Regions from separate parts of the Neobacillus sp. plas4 genome, predicted to be linked through region 2. Evidence: riboswitches for the same ligand, from Rfam matches in the RefSeq annotation. Region 2 holds a riboswitch; each other region holds the start of a gene.
The links. A riboswitch is a leader RNA that binds a small molecule or an ion and turns the genes downstream of it on or off. The one in region 2 is predicted to bind cobalamin.
Positions count from the first base shown of each region.

Region 1 (8,485 bases), 1.1 Mb from region 2:
AAATTTTCTAAGTTAAAATATTCATTCGGAGCATGGAGATTTTCATCTGGCAAACCGAATCCCAATAAGACAACAGGAGAATTAAGGTTATGGTTGAAATCTTATACAATCGGAATCGAGCCCCCTTCTCTTTTATAAACAGGTGCTCTTCCATAAACCTGTTCATAGGCTTGAGCCGCTTTTTTTATCATGGGATCATCAATTGGTGTTAAGAATGGATTGCACGTATCTTGAAGTGTTACTTTAACACTGCATCCTTTTGGTGCCTTTTCTTCTAGTTGCTTTTTGATTAAGCCCTTTAGGGAAACCTCAAGAGCAAACAGTCCTCTTAAAGTATACGTATTCGCGGGAACTCCTCTATCCCACATATCAGAATCGGATATAACCACTTCATAACAGGCTAATTTTTCTTTAAATAAGTATTCAGAAGACTATTGATTGAGTGATTTATTTTATTTATGTTAGGATTTTCTACTTCCGTATCGTTAATGCTATATTTCCTTTTTAGTTTAATAATTCTTTCTATACTTTCATTTAATCTTTGATCGGAAATTTCCCCATTTTCAACAGCAGTCTTTAAAGAGGAGGTAATCTTAACAATATTATTATAGTCATGTCCTACTAAAATAATATCGCTTCCCGCCTTTACGGATTCAACTGCTGCTTTACCAATATCAAAATGTTCTATAATGGCTCCCATTGTCATATCGTCGGTTATGATTACTCCCGTGAAACTAAGTTGATTTCTAAGAAGATCCGTCATGACAGCTTTTGACATGGACGCTGGATTGATTTTATCCAATTCAGGCAATAAGATATGTGCGACCATCACAACATCTGCTCCATCATTAATCGCATGTTCAAACGGAATTAACTCTAGTTCTTTAAGTTCCTTAAGGCTTTTATTAACAATTGGGAGTTCCAAATGGGAATCAACCGATGTATCTCCATGTCCAGGAAAATGCTTGATTGTAGGGATGACATTTTGCGACTGAATCCCTTTCATCGTTTGTATGCCAAGTGTACTTACTACTTCCGAATTGTTCCCAAATGATCGATCCCCGATAACAGGGTTACCAGGATTGCTGTTAATATCAAGAACAGGTGCAAAATCGAGATTTAATCCAAAATCTTTTAATTCACGACCTAATAGTGTTCCGACTTTATATGAAAACTCAGGATCTTTTACCTTTCCAATCTGATTATTTGTAGGAAAGTTAACAAGACCTCCTGGCAACCTTGTTACGCTTCCTCCTTCTTGGTCAACGCCTAAAAAAAGCGGTAGATTCGAACTATTTCCAGCCTTCAGCTGATTCACAAGTTGAACGGTTTGTTCAGGGGTTTCAAAATTATTTTTGTAAAAAATAATTCCTCCGACATGGAATTGGCTTAGTAATTTTTTTGCATTTGTATCCATAGTGGTCCCGGAAATCCCCGCAACAATCATCTGCCCTATTTTATCTTCTAAGTTCATTTTAGAAATTATTTCTTTAATGGATTGATTTTCTTGTTGATTCGGTATTTTTTCAAGCTTTGTATAGAGTGAAATATGGTCAACTTTAGGATTTTGCTCCTGTTCAGTTTTTACTGGTAAAACCCATAATAAATCAGTAGAAGTGGTTCCCTGATAAACAAGGATCATTTGGTCATGCGTTGAATCTTTATAGTATCGAATATCATCGGGTTCTCCACCAGTTTTCTTAATATTATTTAAAGAAATATTTTGTAATTCAGAATCATAAGATCGTATATCATTTACAGTCTGATCCACAAAGCCGATTGTAGAATGATGACTTTCGTATTCCTCATACCTGCCTTTAGCAGTTTCCGAAATATGGTCTGATTTTCCCCACTCTTTGTTTACTTCCTTCCATTCTGTTTTACCGGAAACAAAGGGAATGTTCGGAACCTTACCTACCTTAGATAAGGTAAATGTTTCTTCTACTAATTTCTCAATTTTTGAATTCTGATCATTCTTTGAATCCACTGTATTATCAGATGGCTTAGTTATATTTGGGCTTTCTTTAACTGGTGTCTGTTCACGATTATTTTCTTTGATTGCATAATAAACTCCAATGATTAAGGCAAACATTAAAAGTAGAATCGTAAAAATACGTAGCTTATTTCGAGAAGCCCTTTTTCTTTTCATTTTCCAATTCCCCTTTCTACCTGTATCATTACACCGTAAAAACCCTGTTATTCCAAAAATGATACCACCTACTATGATATCAAACATCACATACTAATCCTTCCAATGATTGTATAGGATGACTGGATGATAAGCCAGTCTAGATTGCTTAGTTGGGGATCAAAATAGGCTGTTCCTGGAATGTCTAAATTAAATGCTTCCAATGACCGTTTAATAATTTGCTCCATTGTTCGATTGTTACTTTCCTCCATTTCGTTGTGTTATTCATCCTCTATATCGAAAAACTTTTTATATTAAAAGTTTTCTTTTAAGGATTCAATACTTGGATACAACATATGAAGAAGGTATCAAAGGAACCTTCAGATGGAATAGGATATACCCATCTAATTAGGATTACATTGCCTTATGAAAAAGTGTTATTGATGATGAAAAAGTAGAGACGCTTCAATATTTTTAGTCTCAGGTCCTTCTCGTAAAACTGATTTCGCATTATATTCTTTCTGATAAATTTCCGTTGCATGCATTACCACCCATGTTTCTAATGTCCCATATATAAACATTTTCGTTGCCTGATCTTTAATCTCTACTTCTTTCCCTTTTTCTATAATATTAGCTGCAGATACATTTCCAGGACTTCCTATATAAAAAAAACTACTCTTCTGTCCCAATTTCAAGGTACACGAAAAGTAGTTTAAATTTTAACCATGGGGACGGTTCTGGTGGCACATTTTGGAAATTTTCAAAAAAAGGTCACTGACACTCTTAAATTTCTTTTCAACTCTTTCGCATAAGGTACCTTAAGAATATCAAATTGTACGCGTTGGCCTTCATCAAATGATTTAAAGCCATCACCAGTAATCTTTACTATTGTTATTTAAATAAAATAAAAAATAGTTTCCATGTCTGGAAACATTTTTGTAGTTGACCATATGGTGTTACCAATTCGTTTTTTCTCTTTTACGTAAAGAAATAAACAATTACTATTCACTGTCTCAGATTGTTTTTTCTTCTAGAAATAATGACTTAAATAATATATTGTATACCTAAAACAATGAAAGCCCTACCTCTCTTTCATCCTTACGGCTCCTTGTCCGTGCCAGTGTGAATCAGGATTGCTAAAATCAAGTGACTATTTTATCGAGTTATTTGATGAAACTTCAAACGTTTGGTAAAAGAAATTTAAATAATAATAATAATGGATTAGATTGTAGAAATAACAAAAGAGGTTAATGATCTAAAGTGAGTTGGAGAAGTTGAATGTCTTTGAAATGATTTACTTTTAATAATAATTCAGGATATTTTCGAGAGATGTAATACATTATCTAAATTAACCTTAACAGAAACTTTTTATTTGATTTTCAGTAATCCCTTTAATTAATCCCAGTTCACTAATCAAAAATTCACGCGCGTTATCTAGCATTTTTTTTTCGCTTGAATTAAGTGCTTTTTCTTTCTTCATACGAATTAAATCACGTACAACTTCAGTACATTCTTGTATTTTACCCGTTTTTATTTTGTCCGTGTTCACTTTATACCTTTGTTTCCACGGCAGTAATCTATCTGATTCTCCATGATGAAAAATGTTTATGATGTGTTTTAATGCAATTATATCAGTAACAGGGCGTATATTTGAACTCAATATTTTACCCGTAGGAATCATGACTTGCATATTACCGATTAACATTTTTATGACATAATACTGTTGTTTTTCCCCTGAAATTTCCTTTTCTTCTATGGCTTTAATTATACCTACTCCGTGCATTGGATAAACAATGTTATCGCCAATTTGAAACAAATAATCCACCTCCATATATGGTAACATTCTTTACCTTAACATATATATTATTTTTTATCAAATTTTCAATTTTATCATAAATTTATTTTAAGTGTCAACTACTTTTTCTTTAGAAATCAGAAAAAACAATAGGAATCGTGTCGGATTACCAATAAAGGGAAGGTTGATTTTCCCGCTTTACTGTTTTCATGTTCCCTACTCCTTTACAAGTGGGGGTTCTTTGTTTCACAGAAAAAGAAAAGCAGACTCCCATAAAAGAGCCTGCCATCCCTGCTTTGTAAAATTATGCAGCTTTACGTACGTTTGAAGCTTGAGGTCCACGTTGGCCTTGCTCCACATCAAAAGTCACTGCTTGACCTTCTTCTAAAGTTTTGTAACCTTCGCCTTGAATCGCTGAGAAATGAACGAATACATCGTCTCCACCTTCACGTTCGATGAATCCGAAGCCTTTTTCGCCATTAAACCATTTAACATTACCTTTTTCCATTTGTATTGCCTCCTAGTGTGTAAACACACACAATGTAATACTATCCCTGCTCCCAGTGATCAACAAGATGAAAAGTAACAAATCCTTTACACCGAACAAAAATAATTCTTTTTAAACATAACATTTTTTGTAAGAAATGTAAAGATACAGAAAAAATTCATTGAGCTCACTATTTCTTTTTGAAAATCATTGCCGTATATTTTGTATCAGGATTCACTCCATATTCTGTGTGCATGCTTACAATCTAATAGTTACTAAAGAATCTCCTTAGAATCATAAGAAGTTTCTTCCATTTTCAATAACGTGTTATCTTCTTTTATAATAAAAATGCTGCCATTATGCATCAACCTGACCACCGTTCATATAGGATCTATTATAATTTTAAAAACGAATTAAACTTGCTTCGCAGTACAATTCAAAAAGCAGAGACCGCCATTTATTTAATAAATCCACTAAGGTATTGGTAAAGCTCTTCTAGTTCTTTTTCTTTTGCCACAATACAATTCGGATATTGTTTTATTTCTGCTACGCTTGTTAGTTTAAAATCGTTTGGAGTTGGCAGTCCTGAAGCACAAATCACCATATAATCGGCAAAGTAAATCAAGCCTGTTACAGCTGATATTTTAATGGTCATTTGGCCCATAGCTCTTCCCGCAAACAGCCCTTTCATGGCACTTTTCCCACCGGATCTTTCAATAACAATTTGATTTTCATCTACCATTACAACTGTTCCTGATTTTAAATCAAATGTTTTCATGTCTTATCGCCTCCACCTTAACTAGATACAATGCTTTATCCTCTACTTCGTTAATCAACTACTCAATCAATACTTCTACCGTTTGTTTGAAAAGAGAAAGGTCGGTTTTAGGTGTTAGAGGAATTATACGAATACTTCTCCCCCTTTCACTTCAATGTCCTGTATCTCATGATAATATCAATAGTTGTATTTTTACCACATCTGATTTTTCTATGTTTAAAAAATACAAGGATTATTCCATTATTTCAGATTCGGATTCTGACAAAATATATTCTGTATGATTATCAGTTCACAAACCTTCTAGCTTCATGTGTTCGTTAATTTCAGGAAGAGCTTCTTCCGAAAGCTGGTGACAAAGTGCTTCAATTATAATATCTTGATGATCCAGTTCTTTTGCAGAACGGTAGGCTTCTCTTAGAACTTGGACCGCAAAGTCTGATTTAATGTTTTCAACGATTTAAGCAGCATAAATAATGGTATTATCCTTCCTAAGATAGCTTCCTTTACCACCTCATCCGATTGGAAATTGGTTAACGTTACGGACAGTTCCTCTAACAAACTGTCATCCTCTTTAAGAAACCTTCCTCTTCCAATTGACTTAAGGAGAGGTCTTTGCTATTTTAAGTTTAAGTGAAAAATACATATAAGTAGTAGGTGCCCTTTGGGGAGAATAGGGAATGGAGTGAGAATCTTCAGCGGTCCCACCACTGTAATGGGGAGTTTCATTAGAAATGCCACTGGAGTTATCTCTGGGAAGGCCTGATGAAGTGACGATCCTAAGCCAGGAGACCTGCCTATCTGCTTTGACTCTTATAGATAATGGAAAAGTCTGTAGTTTATTTGTTAATCAAATAAACTACAGACTTTTTTTGTTGAATAGGGTCTTAAAAAGAAAGGAGAAGAAAAAATGAAATTATTACAACAAACGATTGAAAAAATTGAGGGATTGGATCAAGAAATGGTAGTAAAAGCAAGGGCCAGAGTGGACAGTCTTATTAAGCCTCCTAAAAGCTTGGGAAAGTTAGAATCCCTTGCTATACAATTAGCGGGGATTACAGGAAAGCTCTATCCTGAGATTGATCAGAAAGCGGTTATTGTGATGGCGGGCGATCATGGAGTTTATGAAGAAGGGGTAACAAGTAATCCACAGGAGGTAACTTTTGCACAAACGTTGAATTTTGCAAAAGGATTAACGGGAGTATGTGTGATAGGGAAAGTTACTGGAGCTAAGATTGTTGCAGTAGATGTTGGAATAAAGGGAGAGATCCCAAGTGACGCAGGTGTCATTATTAAAAAAATAAAGAATGGTACAGACAATATGGCAAAGGGTCCTGCTATGACGAGGGAGGAAGCGATAAAATCCATAGAGGTTGGGATAGAAATTGCTCATGAAGAAATAAAAAAAGGAGTCAATTTACTTGGTACAGGTGAGATGGGGATTTGCAACACAACTCCTAGTACAGCGATCTTGTCCGTTTTAAAAAATTGTGATCCTATAGAGATTACTGGAAGAGGGGCTGGGTTAGGTACAGGAGGAATCGAACATAAAGCAGCTGTAATTAGGAAAGCGATTGAGATCAACAAGCCAGATTGTAAGGATGGAATCGATGTTTTAGCCAAAATTGGTGGACTAGAAATAGGTGGAATGGCAGGTGTTATGCTTGCGGCTGCAGCTAATAGAATTCCAGTTGTAATCGATGGCTATATTTCAACCATATCTGCTTTAATTGCTGCAAGGATTGAACCGAAAGCGAAGGAATATTTCATCACCTCCCATGCCTCTCTAGAACCAGGTGGAAAAATAGCGAGTGATCTGCTAGGAATCGAACCAATGTTACACATGGATATGTGCTTAGGAGAAGGTTCCGGTGCTGCTTTGGCTTTCCCTATTATAGAAGCAGCCTGCTCTATGATGAAAAATATGCCAACCTTTGTGGACGTAGGAATGGAAATATAATAGTGTAGGATTTAGAAGTAACTGGGACAGTGGGATCTGTCCTCCATCCCTTCAAGTTATTGTTAAATTTATTTATAAGTTGGTCCTTTTACCCGCTCCTCCCAGAGAAAAAAGTTCCAGTACCAACCAAAAATTTGGAAGGAGACTGGCACTTTTATCGGCAAAAAAGAGGGATGTTATGCGATCCCTCCCTTGCCTATCTATTCAGATTAAATCTAAAAAGGAACAAATCGTTAAAATCCCTTTATCAAAGTTTTCTAAGTTAAAATGTTCATTCGGTGCATGGAGATTTTCATCTGGCAAGCCGAATCCCATTAAGATAACTGGAGAATTTAGGGTATGGTTGAAATCCGATACAATCGGAATCGAACCCCCTTCTCTTTTATAAACAGGTGTTTTCCCATAAACCTTTTCATAGGCCTCAGCAGCTTTTTGAATCATCGGATCATCGATTGGGGTTAAGAATGGATTTCCTGTATCTTGAAGTGTCACTTTTACTGTGCAGCCTTTTGGTGCGTGTTCTTCCAAATGCTTTTTGATTAAGCCCTGGATCTTTTCTGGATTTTGATTATTGACTAGACGGCAGGTGATTTTGGCATGTGCCTCGTTCGGAATGACGGTTTTTGTACCTTCCCCCTGAAATCCACCCCATATGCCGTTTAATTCTAATGTTGGCCGCGAACTAACTTTCTCTGGATATGGGTAATTATTTTCCCCACCAGTTAATTCTGCTAAACCTAATTGTTTTTTTAGCTTTTCTTCATCAAAGCCCAGTGCTTTAATTTGTTCCTTCTCAAATTCTGTCAATTCTATAACATCATCATAGAACTGATCCACATTTACCTTTCCATTTTCATCATGAAGAGTTGAAAGCAGCTTCACTAATAAATGGTTAGCGTTCTGAACTCCTCCGCCGAACATGCCTGAATGCAAATCCGTATTTGCCGTTTTAAGAGAAACCTCGAGAGCAGCCAGACCTCTTAAAGAATATGTAATTGCAGGAACGCCTCTATCCCACATATCAGAATCGGATATGACCACGACATCACAGGCTAATTTTTCTTTATTGTCGGATAAATACTGTGGAAGATTTGGACTTCCGATTTCTTCTTCTCCTTCGATACAAAATTTAAGGTTGACCGGTAATTTACCTTCTACTTTTAGGAGAGTCTCAACTGCTTTAATATGTAAGAACGTCTGCCCTTTGTCGTCTGTTGCTCCTCTCGCGAAGATTTTTTCATCTCGGATGTTTGGTTCAAACGGAGGGGTTTCCCATAAGTGAATTGGGTCAACGGGCTGTACGTCATAATGACCGTAAACTAATACAGTGGGCGCATTTT
Region 1 is NZ_CM170152.1:2,662,803-2,671,287, reverse strand. It holds gene AC2TFD_RS13265 (hypothetical protein) at 102-389, opposite strand; gene nagZ (beta-N-acetylhexosaminidase) at 401-2,149, opposite strand; gene AC2TFD_RS13255 (hypothetical protein) at 2,236-2,400, opposite strand; gene AC2TFD_RS13250 (hypothetical protein) at 2,566-2,817, opposite strand; gene AC2TFD_RS13245 (CarD family transcriptional regulator) at 3,483-3,959, opposite strand; gene AC2TFD_RS13240 (cold-shock protein) at 4,228-4,431, opposite strand; gene AC2TFD_RS13235 (hypothetical protein) at 4,868-5,188, opposite strand; cobalamin riboswitch at 5,824-6,000, shown strand; gene cobT (nicotinate-nucleotide--dimethylbenzimidazole phosphoribosyltransferase) at 6,096-7,145, shown strand; gene AC2TFD_RS13225 (dipeptidase) at 7,350-8,485, opposite strand, start outside.
Region 1: linked by a shared signal. The riboswitch ahead of cobT (nicotinate-nucleotide--dimethylbenzimidazole phosphoribosyltransferase) and the one ahead of AC2TFD_RS18875 (energy-coupling factor ABC transporter permease) in region 2 are both predicted to bind cobalamin.

Region 2 (6,380 bases):
TTTTTTATTTATTATGAAGATTGCAAGTTACATACAGTCCACAAGACTTAGTAGTATAAAACAAACTGCCTTTTTACTTTAACGCTTTCCTCCGGAACAGCGTTTTTTTGTGTTCAAAAATAGAAGGGGGAAAAAAATGATGAAACTGATCGGAAAAAAATGGGGTCTTTTCCTTGTAGTTCTGCTGTTAAGCATGGGTATCATAGCAGGCTGTGGCACGGAAGGACAAAAGACGAAAGAAGATGCGGCTGCTAAAACGGAAGAAGTGGAGAAGGAAAGTGGAGAACAATTCCCTATCACCCTCACGGATGATGCGAATCGAGAAGTAACGATAGAAGAGGAACCTAAAACAATCGTTTCAATTCAGACAAGTAATACTGAAATAGCGTTTGCACTTGGGTTAGGCGATAAAATAATCGGAGTATCCGATTATGATAACTATCCCCCAGAGGTAGAAAAAATAGAAAAGGTTGGAGCACAGGATATCAATTCAGAGCTGGTTCTGACACTCCTTCCAGACATTGCACTTGTTACGGATTATCATTATAAAACGCATCCAGAAACCTTAAAACAGTTTGAGGAAGCTGGTATTGACGTGGTGGTTGTTGGAAGTGCGGTATCTTTTGAGGACGTATATAGCAAAATTGAAATGATTGGTACGGCAACCGGAAGTAAGACGGAAGCAGATGAAATCGTTACAGATATGAAAGAGCGTCTTCAAGCAATCAAAGACAAAGCAGCAGCGATCAAAGATAAAAAGAAAGTTTGGGTTGAAGTTTCACCGGCTCCAGATATTTTTACAACAGGACAAAATACCTTTATGCATGAAATGCTTGAGACCATTCAAGCCACTAATGCCGCAGAAAATCAAGATGGCTGGGTAAAGATGACGGAAGAAGAAATAGTAAAATTAAACCCTGATGTGATTATTACCACTTATGGCTACTATGTAGATAATCCAACAGCAGGGGTGCTAAGTCGTGAAGGATGGACAGAAGTGCCGGCTATAAAAAATAAAAACGTATTTGACGTAGATAGTGATACGGTTACAAGACCCGGGCCTCGTTTAATTGAAGGAGTCGAGACACTTGCGGAATTTATCTATCCGGAAATATTTAAGAAATAAAATAGGTTGGATGTATTTGATTAGCGGAGGGCTTTTACTTGGTACAAGCCTTCTTGGCTTATTTTATAGTAGTGTCGCAGTTCCAGTCCCTGTCATTTTACATATAATTCTGGAAAAAACGTTTAACATAGGTTGGCTTGAGATGGTACCAAAAAATGAAGAAATGATCATTTGGAATATCCGACTGCCACGAGTTCTTCTTGGTTTTTGTATAGGTGCGTCTCTGGCATTAGCGGGTGCTGCTTTTCAAGGGCTATTACGCAATCCTTTAGCAGACCCCTATACCATAGGAGTATCATCTGGTGCCTCTTTAGGTGCCGTATTGGTTTTATTTTTTCAATTTACGATTGTTGGTTTAGGCAGTTTTACGCTTCCGTTTGTCGCCATTTTATTTGGATTAATCTCTTTACTCGTTGTATTTGGACTCGTTCACTTAAGCAGTAAAAGTCTTGCGATTGAAACGATCATATTGGCGGGAATCATTGTAAGTGCCTTTATTGGTGCAATTGTCTCTCTCATTATTTCATTAAGTGATAGAGACTCCATGACACAAATTATCTACTGGTTATATGGCAGTGTGGGAATGAGAGGGTGGAGTCATGTTCAACTTATTCTCCCATTTATGCTAATAGGTTCTTTTATATTATTCTATCACTACCGTGAATTAAATGCCCTGGCACTAGGTGAGGAAGCAGCAGATCATATTGGGGTGGATGTTAAAAAGGGAAAGACATTCGTTCTAATTGGTGCGTCGTTATTAACAGGTGCAGCAGTAGCTGTTTCAGGGTCAATTGGATTTGTTGGACTTGTTATTCCACACCTAGTACGACTAGTTACGGGCCCAAATCATCGACATGTCCTTCCGCTTTCCTTGATAATAGGCGGAGCTTTTCTCATATTAGCTGATTTAATGGCTAGAACCATCATTGCTCCTAAAGAGCTGCCAATTGGCGTTATCACTGCCCTCATTGGTGCACCTGTATTTGCCTTTTTATTGATTCGAGAAAGACTTGGGAGGGGGATTAGAAGATGATCAACGTTCAAAACTTGGTAGGAGGATACTTCAATTCCCCCGTTATTAATGGTATAAATTTAGAAATTGAAAAAGGAGAATTTTTTGCTCTTCTTGGTCCGAATGGGAGTGGGAAAACAACCCTTTTTAAACTCATTACAGGGCAGTTACCGACGATTAGCGGGAAAGTATCAATCTGTGGTAAAGAAATTTCTTCTCTCTCAAAACTAGAGAAAGCCAGAAAAATGGCGGTTTTAACACAGGAAGTTCAAGTATCCTTCGATTATACGGTTGAGGAAATCATTAGTCTTGGCCGCTATCCACATCAAAAGGGAATTTTTAAGCAGCTTTCGAAAGAAGACCGGAAAGTCATTGAGGAGGTAATGGAAGTAACCCAAATTAGCGACTTTCGCAATACTCAATTTCGGCGGATTAGCGGTGGTGAAAAACAGAGGGTCCTATTGGCCAAAGCTTTAGCCCAGGAGCCTGAGATCTTACTTTTAGATGAGCCTACCAATCATCTAGATATAAAACATACCTTTCACATGTTAAATCTATTAAAAGAACGGCAGCAAACAACGGGGTTAACCATTTTTGCTATCCTGCATGATTTGAATGTTGCTTCACTCTATGCAGATCGTATTGCCTTACTACATAATGGAAGTTTTTTGGAAGTAGGAGATGTAGACCTATTAAGGAAAGAAGATCAATTAAATACGGTTTACGAGGTAAAAGTGAAATCCCAATCACACCCAACTGTTCCGAAACCGCAGCTTCTCATGACACCAAACTACGCCGCATCAAGTCAGTCATGTAACTTTGAAGAATTTTATACAATAAAACAAACAGAAGAATATATTCATGTTCAATTTAATCAGCCCTTACGCACACTATCCAATACGGCAATTGGTGCTGGTATACAATGGTTAAAACATTTTTGTCATTTTTATGTGGCGGAGAATGATTTTGGTCTACACCCCGATTTAGAGCAATTGATGGAACAATACTCCATTCCTCATGAACAAGCGGCCGGAATCATGACCGCTTCAGAACTCGAGGATACTGTAATTGTAACTAAAGAAATAGAAAATTTTCATATGATGGCAATCGTGACGGCAGGAAGAGGGACGAACATCATGGTTTTCATAGATGCACATTTAACGGATGGTGCTTTAGTGGATGGATATATGACCGCCACGGAAGCAAAAGTAAAAGCATTACAGGAATACAATCTAGTAGACTCTCATTCTTCAACCGATACCCTGATTCTTGCTCTTACACAGCAAGGGGAAAAATTATCTCACGCTGGTTCAGGAACGATTGTTGGGGAAGGAATTGGCCAAATCGTGTATCATGCTGTAAAGGAAGCATTTAGCAAGTATGAAGAAAAGGTATCAATTTCATTGTAAAACAAACTATATGTGAGCTCGTTTTTTCATTTGCAAAACAAAGAATAAGGAAATTTCCTTAGGGGTTACAAGCAAATATGGTAGACAGCACCCGTCTGGAAATGTAATATAAAGAAAATCAAATACATATTTTAAACAGGCGTTATGCATCTAAGAATGTATAGCTTAATAGGGAAGTTCGGTGAAAGTCCGACACGGTACCCGCCACTGTAATCCGGAGCTAATTGCACAATGTCACTGCTTTATTTTAAAGCGGGAAGACGCAAAGAGCATCGATGGTAAGTCAGGAGACCTGCCTGTTTAGAAAGCACGACGTGACCTACGGGATATAGGGATGTGTTTACGGAGACGGAAGTATGCTTTTTTTTAAAAGCAGAACATACCATTGTTTTTTGTGAGCATTTAAACCCACCAGGTTTAAATGCTCTTTTTAGTTTGGTCACTATTTTATACGACGGAGGTAAGTTTAAAGTGAAAAAAAGATCATTATGGGTTTCATTTGTTGTCCTGTTAGGTTTAACAAGCTATTTTTGGGCGAACTCTTATCGTCCAGCCTATGCAATGCATATTATGGAAGGATTTCTACCAATTGGCTGGGCTGTTTTTTGGTGGGGAATCACCATTCCATTTGTTGCCGTTGGAATACGATCGATTTCGAAAAAATTAAAAGAAAATCCTGAATTGAAATCAATGCTAGGTCTATCTGGTGCATTTGCATTCGTTTTATCCGCGTTGAAAATTCCTTCAGTGACAGGTAGTAGTTCTCATCCAACGGGTGTAGGATTAGGGACTATTTTATTTGGCCCAACGGCGATGAGTGTTTTAGGAACAATAGTTCTTTTATTTCAATCACTATTGTTAGCACATGGTGGAATTACAACGTTAGGAGCGAATGCCTTTTCCATGGCAGTCGTCGGACCTCTACTCGCCTATGGAATATTTAAGTTTGGAAGAAAAATGAACTTATCTATAGCTGTTGCAGTCTTTTTAGCTGCAATGTTAGGGGATTTAGGGACATATTTAGTGACATCGGTTCAATTAGCGTTAGCTTTCCCTGCTGAGGTGGGTGGCTTTGTGGCTTCATTTGTAAAGTTTGCTAGTATCTTTGGTTTTACACAAGTTCCTTTAGCGATTAGTGAAGGCTTACTTACGGTTATTGTGATGAATTTACTTCAAAAATATAATATCGCAGAATTAAAGCAATTACTATCAATTAAGGAGGCAAGCTAACATGAAAAATGGAGTACTATTTTTAATTGTAATTTTATTAGCAATTATTCCATTAATTTTTCTAAATGGTGCTGAATTTGGTGGAGCTGACAGGCAAGCTGAGAAAGCGATTATCGAAGTGGCACCTGACTATGAGCCATGGATTACTGCTATATGGGAACCACCAAGTGGAGAGATTGAAAGTTTACTATTCTCATTACAAGCGGCTCTCGGTGCCATCATCATCGGATATGTCATTGGATATGGAACAGCTAGAAAAAAGTATTCTTCACCCAAACAATAGTGGAATGAATTGAATGCTATGATAAAAATTGTTGATTATGCTTATACCAGCGGATTAAAAGATGTTCATCCCGTTGAGAAGGTTAGTTTTGCACTGATCTTTCTCTTTTTTACAATTATTTCAAAAAATATTTCCGTGGCTTGTTTTACCTTTACTGTAATGAGTATTGGGGTGTTATTCAAGGCGAAAATCCCGTTTATAGCATATTTGAAACTTCTATTCGTCCCTTTTGTTTTCTTAATGACAAGCTTAGTTGCCATTTTATTTTCCATTGCACCTATTTATCAAGAAGATTTAGAGGTGCTTTGGCTGGTAGAAATAGGTTTATGGCAAATCTATATAAGTTCTTATAGTATCCAACAATCATACGAACTAGCCACAACGATTTTAGCAAGTGTGAGCTGTTTATATTTTCTTGTTTTATCAACACCTCTTAATCAATTTATCTGGGTATTAAAAAAAGTAAAACTACCAACCGTATTTGTAGAATTAATGGGGATTACCTATCGATTTATCTTTGTTTTATTGGAAAAGATGAATGAAATTTATATTGCACAATCTAGCAGGCTTGGCTATCAAAATTATAGTAGCTGGATTTACAGCGTTGCACAGCTTATTGTCAGCCTTTTCGTTAAATCGATGCTCTCAGCAAAACAGCTTCAAATCGCAATTGATAGTCGTGGTGGAGATGAACATTTGTATGATGTGGATTTATCAATGGGCTATAATCGTGGGCATTTTGTCATTATTTTTATATCGTTTGTAACACTTTTCATGATATATGTTATGTCAAAATCATGAAAGATCAATGAAAAGGACGTATGCAGAGTGAGTGAACAAATAATAACGTTTGAACAAGTTTCTTATCAATATGCAGATGGAACGATGGCATTGAATAAAATAAATCTTTCAATTGAAAAAGGGAAAAATATAGCCTTATTAGGGAATAATGGCGCTGGGAAATCGACACTATTTCTGCTTATGAACGGTATTTTAAAGCCAACAAGTGGAAGCATTTTATACAGTGGAAAGAAGTTGACCTATAAACGGAAAGAGATTCAGCAATTAAGGCAGCAAGTCGGTATTGTATTCCAAAATTCTGAAACCCAACTTTTTTCATCTAGTGTTTATGATGATATTAAGTACGGTCCAAAAAATTTAAATTTACCCACCGAAGAAATAGAGAGGCGTGTAAAGGAAGTCATCACATTAACAGAAACGGAATCGCTTAAAGATAAACCTCCTCACTTTTTAAGTATCGGACAGAAAAAAAGGGTAGCAATCGCTGGAATTCTTGCTATTGATCCAGAATTAATCGTG
Region 2 is NZ_CM170152.1:3,785,698-3,792,077, reverse strand. It holds gene AC2TFD_RS18890 (ABC transporter substrate-binding protein) at 140-1,126, shown strand; gene AC2TFD_RS18885 (FecCD family ABC transporter permease) at 1,137-2,159, shown strand; gene AC2TFD_RS18880 (ATP-binding cassette domain-containing protein) at 2,156-3,547, shown strand; cobalamin riboswitch at 3,668-3,861, shown strand; gene AC2TFD_RS18875 (energy-coupling factor ABC transporter permease) at 4,109-4,777, shown strand; gene AC2TFD_RS18870 (energy-coupling factor ABC transporter substrate-binding protein) at 4,779-5,060, shown strand; gene cbiQ (cobalt ECF transporter T component CbiQ) at 5,079-5,861, shown strand; gene AC2TFD_RS18860 (energy-coupling factor ABC transporter ATP-binding protein) at 5,889-6,380, shown strand, end outside.

Region 3 (8,485 bases), 1.5 Mb from region 2:
GTGAATCTTGAACGGGCAATGGCAGCTGGGGGAAGGTTTGGAGGTCACTTTGTTTCTGGTCATATTGATGGAACTGGAGTGATCAAGAGTAAAAAGCAACTCGAAAATGCCATTTATTATGAAATTGAAGCCCCGTCTGACATACTCAGGTATATTATCGTTAGGGGGTCCATTACTGTAGATGGTACAAGCCTGACTGTATTTGGAGTAAGTGATGATACCTTTACTTTATCCCTTATTCCCCACACCTTATCAGAAAGTATTATCGGTCTAAAAGATTCCGGTGATATTGTCAATTTAGAATGCGATATGATTGGCAAGTATGTAGGTCATTTCTTATCGGCAGGTTCTGGTAACGTGAACAAAAAGAGTCCCTCAGGTATTAGTGCGCAATTCCTGGAAGAACATGGATTTTTTTAAATACATAGTCAACAGCTCATATTTTTAAATTGAAAGGGGAGAAAGACTTGTTTGATCTTATAGAAGATGCGTTAGAGGATTTAAAAAACGGCAAGGTCATCATCGTTTGTGATGACGAGGACAGAGAAAACGAAGGTGATTTTATCTCCTTGGCTGAAAAAACTACTCCAGCAGTAATTAATTTAATGGCAACACACGGCCGAGGCTTAATCTGTGTACCTGTTGATGAGGAGTTAGCACGGAAATTAGAATTATTTCCTATGGTTTCAAACAATACAGATGCACATGGTACTGCCTTTACCGTTAGTATTGACCATAAATCATCGACTACGGGAATATCAGCCTTTGAGCGTTCTACTACCATTTTACGCATGCTTGACGCAGAGGCAAAGCCCTCAGACTTTATGAGACCTGGTCATATTTTCCCGTTAATTGCGAAAAAAGGTGGAGTCTTGAGAAGAACAGGACACACTGAGGCTGCAGTGGATTTGGCCAAATTATGCGGATCTCAGCCTGCGGGAGTCATCTGTGAAATTATGAATGAAGATGGAACCATGGCTCGTGTTCCTCAATTAAGAAAAATTGCCGATGATCTAAAAGTTAAAATGATTACCATTAAAGACTTGATTGAATATCGCAATAATAAAGAACAGCTGGTCAACCGCGAAATTGAAATAAATTTACCAACAGAATTTGGTGATTTTAAGGCTGTTGGTTATTCAAATGTGATCGATGGAAAAGAACATCTTGCTTTAGTAAAGGGAGAATTAAATCCTGATGCCCCTATTCTAATACGCGTTCATTCAGAATGTTTAACTGGGGATGTTTTTGGTTCATTCCGCTGTAATTGCCAATCAGAGTTACATGCTGCCTTAAGCCAAATTGAACAAGAAGGCAATGGAGTCCTTCTTTATATGCGTCAGGATAGCGGCTTAGTAAATAAATTGCGGACATACAAGCTCCAAGAAGAGAGTCAGGATGCTGCCCTAGGCAATGGAAATGAAGATGTTTTACGTGAATTTGGTATTGGCGCTCAGATATTAAGGGATTTAGGGGTTAGAAAAATGAAATTATTAACCAATAATCCAAAGAAAATAAAAGGAATAATGGGATACGATCTTGAAGTGGTAGAAACTGTTCCTTTGCAAATGGAAATACAAAAGGAAAATGTTAATCTAAAATAAACTACAAGAATAATCGGAGGTAAAAAAAATGAAAAATATTTATGAAGGTAATTTAGTAGGTTCTGGTTTAAAGATAGGAATCGTAGTTGGGCGTTTTAATGAGTTTATTACGAGTAAATTACTTAGCGGTGCACAGGATGCTCTAAAAAGACATGGGGTAAGCGAAACAGACGTGGACATCGCTTGGGTGCCAGGTGCATTTGAAATTCCATTAATTGCTCAAAAAATGGCTAATAGCAAAAAATATGACGCGGTTATTACATTAGGGACGGTAATTCGTGGTTCCACACCACATTTTGATTTTGTTTGCAGTGAAGTGGCCAAGGGTGTTTCTAAAATTACCCTAAGCAGCGGTATTCCTGTTGTTTTTGGTGTTTTAACAACGGATTCCATCGAGCAGGCTATTGAGCGTGCTGGAACGAAAGCGGGGAATAAAGGCTGGGATTCTGCAACTGGAGCCATTGAAATGGCAAACTTATGCAGAAGCTTTGAATAATAAATTTTATGAAGAATTTTGTAATAAAAAGATTCCATTTATTCCGCTTTCCTATATAATTGGTTTATCATAATAAAATATTATTGAATAGGTGCTGAAATTCTATCAAGAATTTTTAGCTTAAAAGGGAAGTTTGGTTAAAAGCCAACGCGGTCCCGCCACTGTAAATGGGAGCAACCTGCAAATTGTCACTGTCAGATGATGGGAAGACGCAGGAAGCAATGACCATGAGCCAGGAAACCTGCCTAATTCTTGTGCGCCAAAGACACCTACGAGGATAGGGGTGTGGACGACTAGAATCATTTTACATTTTGTATGGATCTATTCAAACCAACATCTCTACGCTGCCGTAGAGATGTTTTTTTATAAATTTTTGGCTGCATATTTCATATGATGAGATTACTACATAGGAGGAAACACAATGAAAAAATTATCTACACTTCTTTTTCTGCTAATGTTAACAATAGGAGTATTAGCAGCCTGTGGGGAACAAAAAGAACAGGTGAAAGAACAGAACATTGGGAATACTAGTAAAACTGCGGAAACTGCTTTTCCGGTTACTATAAAAGACGCATTAGATGATGAAGTAACCATTAATCAAAAGCCGGATAAAATTGTATCATTAATCCCAAGTAATACAGAGATTGCTTTTGCCATAGGACTTGGAGAAGAAATTGTTGGAGTCTCCAATTTTGATAATTATCCTGAAGAAGTTACGGCCAAAGAGAAAATTGGCGACCTGACTGTAAATATTGAAAAGATTATTTCATTACAGCCCAATTTAGTGTTAGCCCACGCGTCAACTGCCCATAACATAACAGAAGGACTTCAACAGTTAAGAGATTCTGGAATAACTGTCTTAGTTGTGAATGATGCACAAACTTTTGATGGAGTTTATGATTCCATTGCCATGATAGGGAAAGCTACTGGTGCAACAAAAGAAGCGGACAGCCTAATAAAAGATATGCAAGCTAAATTGGCTGAAATAAAAGACAAAGCTGCAAAAATAACAGAAAAGAAAAAGGTACTAGTTGAGGTTTCACCTGCACCGGATCTTTTTACTACAGGGAAAAACACTTTTATGGATGACATGATCGGTCTAATCAATGCCGAGAATATTGCAAACGATCAAGAAGGCTGGATTAAAATAGATGAAGAAGCGATGATTACACGGAACCCAGATGTAATCATTACTACTTACGGATTTTATGATGATAAAGCTGTGGAAACTGTCTTAGAGAGAGCAGGATGGGAAAATGTGAATGCGATTAAAAACAAGCAAGTTATTGATGTCGATTCTGATCGCGTAACACGTTCAGGTCCAAGGATTGTAGAAGGAGTAGAGGAACTTGCAAAAGCTGTCTATCCAGAAGTTTTTAAATAATAAGTTCATAGCTTATCTGGCAGCAGGAAGCTTCCTCGTTCTTTCATTATTATTAGGAATATCAATAGGAACCGTTTCGGTTCCTATCTTTACTATTCTTCAAATTATTGCCGCAAAATTAGTTGGAATTATTTCACTTGATCAAATCGATCCTATGTTCTCAAGTATCGTCTGGAATATTCGTTTACCACGGGTTATACTAGCTGGAATCGTAGGGGCATCTCTAGCAATTGCAGGAGCAGCTTTTCAAGGTCTACTAAGGAATCCATTAGCAGATCCCTATACGTTAGGAGTATCTTCTGGAGCCTCGGTCGGAGCTGTGTTGACTTTGTTTTTTCAACTTTCCATTCCATTTGCGGGTTCATTTACACTGCCATTATTAAGTATTCTATTTTCATTTCTTACCATTTTTTTTGTACTTGCTTTTGCCCGAAAAATTGAACGTTCCATGAGGGTTGAAACCATTATTTTAACAGGCATTATATTTAGTTCTTTTCTTGGTGCAATCATTTCGCTCATGATTGCATTAACAGGTGATGAGTTAAGACAAATTATTGGCTGGCTTTTGGGAAGTGTCTCCATGAGAGGCTGGGAATACATAAAGATTATTTTGCCATTTTTTATTTTAGGATCGGCGATACTTATTTTTAATGTTAAGGAATTAAATGCGATGTCCTTTGGGGAAGAACGTGCACAGCATTTAGGTGTAAATGTTCAAAAAAGAAAACTGATGATCTTGACTGCGGGATCCATTTTAACAGGAGCTGCTGTTGCGGTTTCAGGCACAATTGGTTTTGTTGGCCTGGTAATTCCGCATTTATCGAGATTATTATGGGGACCGGATCATAGGCATTTACTCCCTTTATCGATTATAACAGGCAGTGGATTTTTAATCTTGGCAGATCTCATTTCGAGAACGATTATCTCTCCTGTCGAGTTACCAATTGGGGTCATTACTGCATTAGTTGGTACTCCAGTTTTTGCATTAATCCTTTTGCAAAGAAGAAGGAAGGAAAGAAGTGAATAAAGCATGCTAAACGTTCAACAGGTTTCTGGTGGATATTCGAATGAAGCAGTAGTGAAGGAAATTTCCTTTGAAGTCCAAGCAGGAGAGTTATTTGGGATAGTGGGGCCGAATGGAAGCGGAAAGACCACTCTTTTAAAAATGATCAGCGGTATCCTGCCAATTACCAAAGGTAACATTTATATTATGGAAAAAAAGATACAGGATTATAGTACCAAACAGCTGGCACAAATTGTTGCGGTTTTATCTCAGCATTCGTCGCAATCATTCTCATATACAGTAAAAGAAACGGTTTCTCTTGGTCGATACGCACACCAAAAGGGCTGGTTTCAAACATGGGAAGATTCAGACGAGGAAGTCGTTCAAAAAGTGATGAAGCAGACAGGGATATCAGCTTTTCAAAATAAAAATATTCAGCAATTATCTGGGGGAGAAAAACAACGGGTTTTTCTGGCTCAGGCGCTTGCACAAGAACCTAAAATTTTATTGCTGGATGAACCTACAAATCATTTGGATTTGTCTTATCAAAAGGAATTGCTAGATTTACTCAAATATTGGACCACAGAAAGTGGTTTGACAGTCCTATCTATCTTTCATGATTTAAATCTCGCAGGCTTATATTGTGACAGAATCCTATTGCTCGAAAACGGAAACATCCATATCAATCATATCCCGAACGAGGTTCTAAGGGAAGAAAGAATACGCGAGGTATATCATACAGAAATTCAGAAGCAACCACATCCTAAAGTAGCTGCACCACAATTAATGTTATTGCCTGCGTACAAAACGGAAATGGAAAGTGTTCAAATAAATGAAGAAATGCTGGAAAAATCCCATGAGCTTATCCAGCTAAAGGCCACTGTTCCGTTACGGACCATGTCATCGGGAGTGATTGGTTCAGGAACTGGCTGGCATCATACATTTGTTAATCGACATGTTGATAAGGACTACAATTGCAGCGATCATCGCCAAGAAATGGCCGACTTTCTAAAATCAAATGGGTTTGAACCATCTGAAACCGTAGGAATGATGACGGCAGTGATCCTTGATGATGTAATCTACAAATTTTTTGAACAGGACGGATTTTCATTATTCGTAGTCATCACGGCAGGAGTAGGAAACGCTGTGGATGCCTCAAAAAGTGATCAACATTCCTACAGGAGTGTGCCTGGCACCATTAATACATGGATATTCATTAACGGTGAATTAACAGAAGAGGCATTTATTCAAAGTATTATGACCGCTACAGAAGCAAAAACAAAGGCGCTTCACGATTTAGAAGTAATGGACCGGGTGACAGGCACCATTGCTAGTGGTACTTCAACGGATAGTATTTTAATTGCCGCAACACAGGCTGGAGAAAGGTTGGAGTATGCTGGTACCATTACACCATTAGGAAAAATGATTGGAAAAGCCGTATACGAATGCACGTCAGAGGCCATTCTAAAATCTCAAAAAAGGAAACAAGTATGATCGTCTATCATTTAATAGCCATAACTTTAGCCTATTTTATTGACATATTTGTAGGAGACCCACCCAATTGGCCGCATCCTGTAAGATGGATAGGGTCGATGATTGCGTTTTTTGAAAAACGATTAAACACAGGAAAGAATAAAAAGTTAAAAGGGGTTGCAATGCTCCTTTTTGTTTTATTGATTGCATTTTCTACAGTATTAATAGTAGTTGTAATCAGTTATAAGATTCATCCAGTTGTGGGTATAGCGGTGGAAGGTATCATCATTGCGACCACCATTGCTCAGAAAAGTTTGAAACAAGCAGCTCTTGAGGTGTATGAACCATTAGGCAGAGGAGACTTGCCCTCAGCAAGAATAAAATTATCCTATATCGTCGGCCGGGACACCGAAGGTCTTGATGAAGGTGAAATTGCTCGTGGAGCTATTGAGACGGTTGCTGAAAATACAAGTGATGGGGTGACGGCACCGTTATTTTGGGCTCTTATAGGCGGGGCACCGCTCGCAATGGTTTATAGGGCAACGAATACCTGTGATTCAATGGCAGGCTATTTAAATGAAAGATTTAAAGAATTTGGCTGGGCTTCTGCTAAATGGGACGACGTGATGAATTGGATTCCAAGCCGTATAACAGGGATTCTTATGCTGCTTGGTACAAAGCCTTTGGAAATAAGGTATCGAAGAGCGTGGACCATTCTTATTCGTGACGCAAAAAAACATCCTAGCCCTAACAGCGGCTGGGGTGAAGCAGCTGTTGCAGCAATATTGGGGATTCAACTTGGCGGTATCAATTATTACAAAGGAATCGTTTCGAACCGTGCCAGGATGGGGGAAGCAATAAACTCCATTCAAGCCGATCATATTATTCTGGCTAATCGAGTAATGGGTAAGACAGTTTTATTATTTATTCTATTTTTATGGATAGGTGGGATGACACTTGAATTTGCCTTCACATGGCTCCAATCCACAGTACCTTTTTAAGGCGATGGGGCGAACACTCCCCAAGCAGTTTATCGATTTCAGTGCCAATATCAATCCAATTGGTCCACCGTCTGATTTAAAGGAGAAGTGGAACGATTTTTATAATGAAATTATGGTTTATCCTGACCCGTTAGCAGTTAGGCTTAAGGATAGGATAGCTGAAAAGGAACAAATATCTGTCGATTTAATTTTAATTGGAAATGGCGGCGCTGAGCTGATTTCACTAGTAGCACGGTATCTTTCAGGAAAAAAGATCGTTGTAATCGAACCAGCATTTTCTGAATATGAAACAGCTTGTCGTGCTAATCAGTGTGAAATTCAATACCATCAATTAAAGGGGCCGAATTTCGAGTTAAATCTAGATGATTTACAAACAAGCCTATTGAATGCGGAGGCCCTATTTTTGTGTAATCCGAATAATCCAACGGGCATTCACTATCCAAAATCAACGATTCTTTCTATTCTGGAGGAATGTGAAAAGCAAAATTGCTATTTAATTTTGGATGAGGCTTTCTATGATTTTTTAATAGACTATGACTCCTTTATCCCTTACATAAATAGGTTTTCTAAATTAATCATTATCCGCTCATTGACAAAGATGTTTGCAATTCCAGGTCTAAGGCTGGGCTATTTGGCTGCAGCTTCGAACATCGTTACTGAACTTAGTGCACTACAGCCGCATTGGAGTATCAATAGCATTGCCTTACTGGCTGGTGAACTATGTATTGTAAATAATGAATTTATTAAAAAGACTCAAAGCTATATTAGGGAAGAACGAGAGCGGTTACTGTCGTTTTATAAGCAATATCATTTTGAGTTTACGCCTTCCAAAGTCAATTTTTATTTACTACGAGATCCTTATCTCGAGGGGCAGATGGACCTTTTTGAATTTCTTATTCAAAAAGAAATCATTCCCCGCCATACGTTTAATTTTCCCGGGTTGGATGGAAATTGGCTTCGCTTTGCGATAAAGAGCAAGGAAGAAAATAGTAAGCTAATGGAGGTGTTAAAAGAATGGCGACACCTTCATTCATCTTCATTACTGGAGGGGTAAGAAGCGGGAAAAGCAGCTTTGCTGAAAAAATGGCGGTTGACCTGGCATTAAAAGAGGGCGGAAATTTAAATTACCTTGCAACCGGTATTGCATCCGACCAAGAAATGCGGGAACGAATTGGTAAGCATCAGCAGGATCGATCTATAGGTGAGTCAAATTGGAGAACAATCGAGAAGCCTGCACATATTGGGGAAATAGCGAATATGTTTGGCAGTCAGGATATTATTTTACTAGATTGTGTTACAACTCTATTAAACAATGAATTGTTTGCTGCTAATCAACAATGGGATGCGTCCTTTTTAAATGAAGTGAAGGAAAATATCGTGACTGGGATAAATGAAATACGGAATACTGGAAAAGTTTTACTTGTTGTTAGTAATGAAGTATTTCATGAACACTTAGCTAAAAATCAATTGGTTTTTACGTATGGTAAATTGCTTGGACAGATTCATCAGCAGTTGGTGAGTGCT
Region 3 is NZ_CM170152.1:2,314,933-2,323,417, forward strand. It holds gene ribE (riboflavin synthase) at 1-420, shown strand, start outside; gene ribB (3,4-dihydroxy-2-butanone-4-phosphate synthase) at 468-1,604, shown strand; gene ribH (6,7-dimethyl-8-ribityllumazine synthase) at 1,633-2,100, shown strand; cobalamin riboswitch at 2,173-2,363, shown strand; gene AC2TFD_RS11520 (ABC transporter substrate-binding protein) at 2,522-3,484, shown strand; gene AC2TFD_RS11525 (FecCD family ABC transporter permease) at 3,450-4,511, shown strand; gene AC2TFD_RS11530 (heme ABC transporter ATP-binding protein) at 4,515-5,981, shown strand; gene cbiB (adenosylcobinamide-phosphate synthase CbiB) at 5,978-6,961, shown strand; gene cobD (threonine-phosphate decarboxylase CobD) at 6,918-8,015, shown strand; gene AC2TFD_RS11545 (bifunctional adenosylcobinamide kinase/adenosylcobinamide-phosphate guanylyltransferase) at 7,976-8,485, shown strand, end outside.
Region 3: linked by a shared signal. The riboswitch ahead of AC2TFD_RS11520 (ABC transporter substrate-binding protein) and the one ahead of AC2TFD_RS18875 (energy-coupling factor ABC transporter permease) in region 2 are both predicted to bind cobalamin.